Regions from separate parts of the Klebsiella sp. genome, predicted to be linked through region 1. Evidence: predicted binding sites of a transcription regulator. Region 1 holds the regulator's gene; the other holds the start of a gene.

What was found. Region 1 encodes PhoB, which activates phosphate uptake and scavenging genes when phosphate is short. Its sites were predicted from a motif close to CTGTCATAAAACTGNCNNAT; they were not measured.
Region 2: a site for PhoB is predicted at 1,997-2,016, ahead of uvrB (excinuclease ABC subunit UvrB). Genes of this name have one in related genera too.

Annotation. Positions count from the first base shown of each region.
Region 1 covers NZ_JAPUEW010000008.1:19,322-22,744, reverse strand. The annotation lists gene phoR (phosphate regulon sensor histidine kinase PhoR) at 41-1,330, opposite strand; gene phoB (phosphate response regulator transcription factor PhoB) at 1,352-2,041, opposite strand; gene sbcD (exonuclease subunit SbcD) at 2,361-3,423, shown strand, end outside.
Region 2 covers NZ_JAPUEW010000016.1:85,225-88,647, forward strand. The annotation lists gene uvrB (excinuclease ABC subunit UvrB) at 1-1,745, opposite strand, end outside; gene QVF11_RS06625 (ABC transporter ATP-binding protein) at 2,467-3,189, shown strand; gene bioD (dethiobiotin synthase) at 3,131-3,423, opposite strand, start outside.

The DNA.
Region 1 (3,423 bases):
TGGTCATTGGCAAGTAATGCTGACACCCTGGCCATCGGGTTCAATTTTTGGCAATCAAACGTTCCGGTAACAGGAAGCTAAAACGCGTCCCTTTGCCCAGCGTGCTTTCAATTTCAAGACGGCTGTCGTGATGGCTCACGGCGTGTTTAACAATCGCCAGCCCCAAACCGCTGCCACCGGTTTGCCGAGATCGTGCCTTATCAACGCGGTAGAAACGTTCGGTCAGACGCGGAATATGCTCCGGAGAAATTCCCGGCCCGTTATCCTCGACGCTAAACAGCGCGCCGTGCGGCGCACGCTGCCAGATCACGGTAATTTCCGTTCCCGCCGGGGTATGATTGACCGCGTTATACACCAGGTTGGAAATCGCGCTACGCAGTTGTTCTTCATTCCCCAACACTTTCAGCGACTCATCAACCGAAAAATGCAGAACATGCTTCTGCTGACTCAGCGTTTGCGCTTCGCGCTCGACGACCCGTAGCATCATCGGAACATCAATTTTATCGTTCATCACCAGTACCGGCGCGGCTTCAATTCGTGAAAGCGTCAGCAACTGCTTAACGAGACCTTCCATACGCTGAGTTTGTTCGCGCATGGTGTGCAACGCTTTTTCGCGCGTCGCGCCTTCCAGCACTGCCTCCTGCATCATCTCCAGGTAACCCTGCAGCACCGTCAGTGGAGTTCGCAGTTCATGACTGACGTTGGCAAAGAAGTTACGCCGCGCCCCTTCAAGCTGGTGCATCTGCGTGACATCGCGCGCCACCATCAGTAGCTGTTTGTCGCTGTAAGGCATCACGCGAATTTCCAGATGCCTGGCGTTATTCAACACCAGATTCAACGGCTTCGAGAAATCACGATATTTCAGGTAGTTGGCAAATTCCGGGTAGCGCAGCAGGTTAAGGATATTCTGACCGTTATCGTCCGGCCAGCGCAGATTAAGCGTCTGCTGGGCCAGGCCGTTACACCAGAACATGACGCCTTCTTCGGTCGTCAACACCACCGCATCGGGCAATGATTCTGCACCGCTGCGAAAACGCTTTATAAGACTACCCAGCTCGCGGCGGCGCTTTTTATTACGCATCTGCATCTGATGCAAGCCGTACAGAAGCGGTTCCCAACTGCCGCTGCCCGGCGGTGGTGTCATGCTGCGGTCAACCCACAGCCACCACGACAGACGCATAAGATTCCAGAAATGCCAGATAAGCAAACCCGTCACCGCCGCCAGCAAAAACCACGGCAGGTGACCAAAAATCACCCCAAGGATCAGGGCCGGGATACAACATAAGAAAAGCTCAAGCGCCAGCCTTTTCCATGACAGCCGTTCCAGCACGGTTCACACTCCTGTCAACATTCAGAATCGGGCGGAGAAACGATATCCCGTACCGCGAACCGTTTGTACCATCCGGTCATGGCCGCTATGTTCCAGCGCTTTACGCAGGCGGCGAATATGCACGTCTACCGTTCTGTCTTCGACATAAACGTTAGTTCCCCAGACATGATTGAGCAGCTGTTCGCGACTATAGACACGCTCCGGGTGCGTCATGAAGAAGTGTAATAATTTAAACTCCGTCGGCCCCATATCCAGCGGGTTTTCACCGGTCATGACGCGGTGAGAGGATGGATCGAGACTCAACCCCTGCATTTCAATCACCTCTTCCACTGCCATCGGCGAAATGCGCCGCATCACGGCTTTAATTCGCGCCACCAACTCTTTCGGAGAGAATGGCTTGGTGATGTAGTCATCCGCGCCGGTTTCCAGGCCGCGGACGCGATCTTCCTCTTCGCCGCGCGCGGTCAGCATCACCACAGGGATATCGCGGGTCATCGCTTCACGCTTGAGCTGTTTAATAAACTGCAGACCCGACCCACCCGGCAGCATCCAGTCAAGGAGAATCAAATCAGGCCAGGGTTCATTGAGTTGATTAACCGCGCTGTCAAAATCTTCCGCCTCGACGGGCTGAAAGCCGTTTTGCTCCAGAACAAAGCAGACCATTTCGCGGATTGGAGCTTCATCTTCAACGACCAGAATTCTTCTCGCCATTATTTACCCTGTATTTTTTAGCCATCAGTATAGAAGTGCGCGGCCATTATGCGTCAGATTTATGACAGATTTATGAAAAAAATGACGGGCAGATGAACAAGGGATTTTGAATTGTGACACGGACTTAACTCACCGGAGTGCAGTGTTATATCCGTCATACTTCAAGTTGCTTGTGCGTTGGCTACGGATTACTCGGCCCATCCATGGGCCTCGCCCCTACGGGGCCAGCGCAAGCGCTATTCAAGGCGTGCCTTGTCCTGCAACTCGAATTATTTAGGGTATATAATGCCGCTTACGCTTTTTTCGCTACGGGACCACTATGCGCATCCTTCACACTTCTGACTGGCACCTTGGGCAAAATTTTTACAGCAAAAGCCGCGCCGCTGAGCATCAGGCGTTTCTCGACTGGCTGCTGACCAGCGCCCAGGAGCATGAGGTTGATGCCATTATTGTCGCGGGCGATATTTTTGATACCGGCTCCCCGCCGAGCTACGCGCGTGAGCTGTATAACCGCTTTGTCGTTCAGCTACAGCAGACCGACTGCCAACTGGTAGTACTGGCGGGAAACCACGATTCGGTGGCGACCCTCAATGAATCGCGGGATATTCTCGCCTTCCTGAAAACCACGGTAGTCGCCAATGCCGGTCACGCCCCTTTTATTCTGCCCTTGCGTGATGGTTCAGCGGGGGCGATTTTTTGCCCTGTGCCGTTCCTGCGCCCGCGCGAGCTGGTCACCAGCCAGGCCGGTCACTCCAGCGGCGAAAAGCAACAGCAGCTTCTCAGCGCCATCAGCGACTACTATCAGCAGCAGTACCAGCAGGCCTGCGAACTGCGTGGCGACCAGCCGCTGCCGATTATCGCCAGCGGTCATTTGACCACCGTCGGCGCCAGCAAAAGCGACGCGGTTCGCGAAATCTATATCGGCACCCTCGATGCCTTTCCGGCAAGCCACTTTCCCCCTGCCGATTACATCGCGCTTGGCCATATTCACCGGGCGCAAGTGGTGGGTGGCTGCGAGCATATTCGCTACAGCGGATCGCCCATCCCGCTGAGCTTTGACGAAACCGGGAAAAACAAAAGCGTCAACCTGGTGACCTTTAGCAATGGTCGTCTGACGGACGTCACGCCGCTCATCGTCCCCATTACCCAGCCGCTGGCAGTATTAAAGGGCGATTTCGCCAGCATCAGCGAGCAGTTGAATCAGTGGCAAGATAATAGCCAGCAACCCGCCGTCTGGCTGGATATTGAAATCACCAGCGACGAGTATTTACATGATATTCAACGCAAAATCCAGGCACAGACCGAAACTCTACCGGTAGAAGTGCTGCTGGTACGCCGCAGCCGTGCCCAGCGCGAGCGCATACTGGCGGGAGAACGGCGGG
Region 2 (3,423 bases), on a different contig from region 1:
TGCTCTTCATTGTAACGTTGCTGCTTCTCACGACGACGCTCGGTTTCATCAATCGCTCTGGCCATCGACGCCGTTATCCTGTCGCCGTAAAGAATCGCCTTACCGTTGATGTTACGCGCCGCTCGGCCAATAGTCTGAATCAGCGAGCGCTCCGAGCGCAGGAAGCCCTCTTTGTCGGCATCCAGAATAGCCACCAGCGACACTTCCGGCATGTCTAAGCCTTCACGCAACAGGTTAATCCCGACCAGTACGTCAAACTCGCCCAGACGCAGGTCGCGGATAATTTCCATACGTTCCACGGTGTCGATATCTGAGTGCAGGTAGCGCACCCGCTCACCGTGCTCTTCCAGATACTCGGTTAAATCTTCCGCCATCCGCTTGGTCAGGGTGGTGACCAGTACGCGCTCGTTAATCGCGGTGCGAATACGAATTTCCGAGAGCAGGTCGTCCACCTGAGTCGCCACCGGACGCACTTCAATCACCGGATCCAGCAGCCCCGTAGGACGGACAACCTGGTCCACCACCTCGTCGCCGGATTTATCCAGCTCATAGGCTCCCGGCGTCGCCGAGACATAAATACTTTGCGGCGCCAGCGCCTCAAATTCTTCAAACTTCAGCGGGCGGTTATCCAGCGCCGACGGCAGGCGGAAGCCATATTCCACCAGCGTCTCTTTACGCGCCCGGTCCCCACGGTACATGCCGCCGATTTGCGGAATAGTGACGTGGGACTCATCAATCACCAGCAGGCCATCGGCCGGCAGGTAGTCAAACAGCGTCGGCGGCGGCTCGCCCGGCCCGCGACCCGACAGGTAGCGCGAGTAGTTTTCAATCCCCGAGCAGTAGCCCAGTTCGTTCATCATTTCGAGATCGAACTGGGTACGCTGGCTCAGGCGCTGCTCTTCCAGCAGCTTGTTGTTCTCCAGCAGCACCTTGCGCCGGTCAGCCAGCTCAACTTTAATCTCTTCCATCGCCTGGACGATACGTTCACGCGGGGTGACGTAGTGGGTTTTCGGATAGACGGTGAAGCGTGGGATCGTTGACTCAACGTGACCGGTCAGCGGATCGAACAGCGACAGACGTTCGACTTCTTCATCGAACAGCTCAACGCGCAGCGCGATATCGTCAGATTCCGCCGGGAATATATCAATGACTTCGCCGCGCACGCGGAAGGTACCGCGCTGAAAAGCCTGATCGTTGCGGGTATATTGCAGTTCAGCCAGACGGCGTAAAATGGCGCGCTGGTCGATTATCATGCCGACCGTAAGGTGCAGCATCATCTTCAGGTACAGGTCCGGATCGCCCAGACCGTAGATAGCGGAAACCGATGCCACTACCACCACATCACGACGCTCCAGTAGCGCTTTGGTCGCTGACAGACGCATCTGTTCGATATGTTCGTTAACGGAAGCATCTTTCTCGATGAAGGTGTCAGAGCTGGGTACGTACGCTTCTGGCTGGTAGTAGTCATAGTACGAGACGAAGTACTCCACCGCGTTCTCCGGGAAGAACTCTTTCATCTCGCCGTAAAGCTGCGCCGCGAGGGTTTTGTTCGGCGCCAGCACCATCGTCGGGCGCTGGAGATCGGCAATAACGTTGGCAATGGTAAACGTTTTACCCGAACCGGTTACGCCGAGCAGCGTTTGATGCGCCAGGCCATCTTCCAGCCCCTCTTCCAGGCGACGAATGGCTTCCGGCTGGTCGCCAGAGGGACGGAAAGCAGAATGCAGCTTGAACGGTTTACTCATCAATCAGGACCTGAAGAAGGGTTGAACGGCAGGTGTTTAATTCTACCCTTCAGTTCAACTTTTGCCAATAAATAATACTGGATATAAAAACAGTACCACACTATCGTATATCTGTAGATTTGTCTTTTTTACCGCCATCGCGGACGAAAAAAAGCCGCCTTGCGGGATAATCCACCAATCAGTAGGGTTATCCCCAGAAACTTTTGGCATTTAACATTTGTCAAGCAAGGGGATGAATCTTTTGTGGCAGTCGGTGACACTTTTTTTACAGCCATTGATTTTATTTAATTAATTGATATTTAACAAAATTTAAGAAAAGATGGGTTTCGCGTCAATTTGCCCGCAGGCCGCGTAATCTCTAGCTTACCGCAAGTTCTCTAACTCTAATGCACAAGGTTATCCACAGGAATAGTGGATAACTGTCTGCAGCCCATGACCTGTGCCACCCGGCCGAAATCACTGAATGGGGCAAAACACCTGCTAAAAAAATTTATTGAATTTTTTTTGCGATTTATCGGCAAAGAATAGCTGGATTTTCTATTATTTTTTGCACCACATTTCAGCTCTCTGGCACCGGGAAAGTGCAAGGTCTGCCGTAACCCTCTTCACTTTCACCGTGCCACCCCTGTATTTGTCAGCAAATACCGAGAGTTCTTTTTCCTGGCAAGGGATTTGCAGAATCTTCTCGTCGCCCGCTATCCCAGGAAAGGAGAAAACGTCTATGTTGAGTCTACGTGCCGTGAACCACTATTACGGAAGCCAGCACACGCTGTGGAATGTTGACCTTGAGCTCAGGCCGGGGAAATGTACTTGCGTAATGGGGCGCGAGGGGATGGGGAAAACCACCCTCGTTAACTGTATTACCGGGCACCTCCCGGTGGCCAGCGGCAGTATGACCTGGCAGGACGCAGGGGCTGCGCCCTATGACCTGATGCCGCTCTCTGCGCAGTCACGCAGCGCCATCGGCATTGGCTACGTCCCGCAGGATAAACGTATCTTCTCGCAGCTCAGCGTGGAGGAAAATCTGCATATTGCCCTCGCGGCAGGCGGCGAATCCGCGTCAGCGGTAGCCGGGGAGATTTACGATCTGTTTCCGGAACTCTACGCTCTGCGGCAAAGCAAAGGCATTACGCTCACCGCTGACGATCAGTACCAGCTGGCATTGGCCAGAGCGCTGATAACCCGCCCGCGCCTGCTGATCCTCGACGAACCTTCACGCGCAGGGGGCCAGCGCTTCCTGCATAAGCTGGGCGATTTACTGGTGCGCCTGAATCGCGATATTGGCCTGACGGTACTGATCGCCGAGCAGCACCTGCCGTTTATTCGCCGGGTGGCAGATCGTTTTTGTCTGCTGCACTGCGGACGCAGCGTGGCCCAGGGTGACGTTATCCAGCTGGACGCGCCGCTGCTGGCGCAGTGGATGACGCCCGATCCAGCACGCTGAGATCGAGATAGTGACCGAGATCCTCGCGCTGTGCCACATCCGCCAGCCACGGGATCTCGCCGAGAAACGGCGCGGGCAGCACGCGTTTCAGCGTCGCCAGATACTCAAGGTGGCGCTTGCCCGGCGGCTGAATGTCGTTGGCAACCCATCCGGCCAGCGGCAGACCGGCCTGAAACACCGCCTGCGCGGTCAGCATCGCATGGTTAATGCACCCCAGCTTAACGCCCACCACTA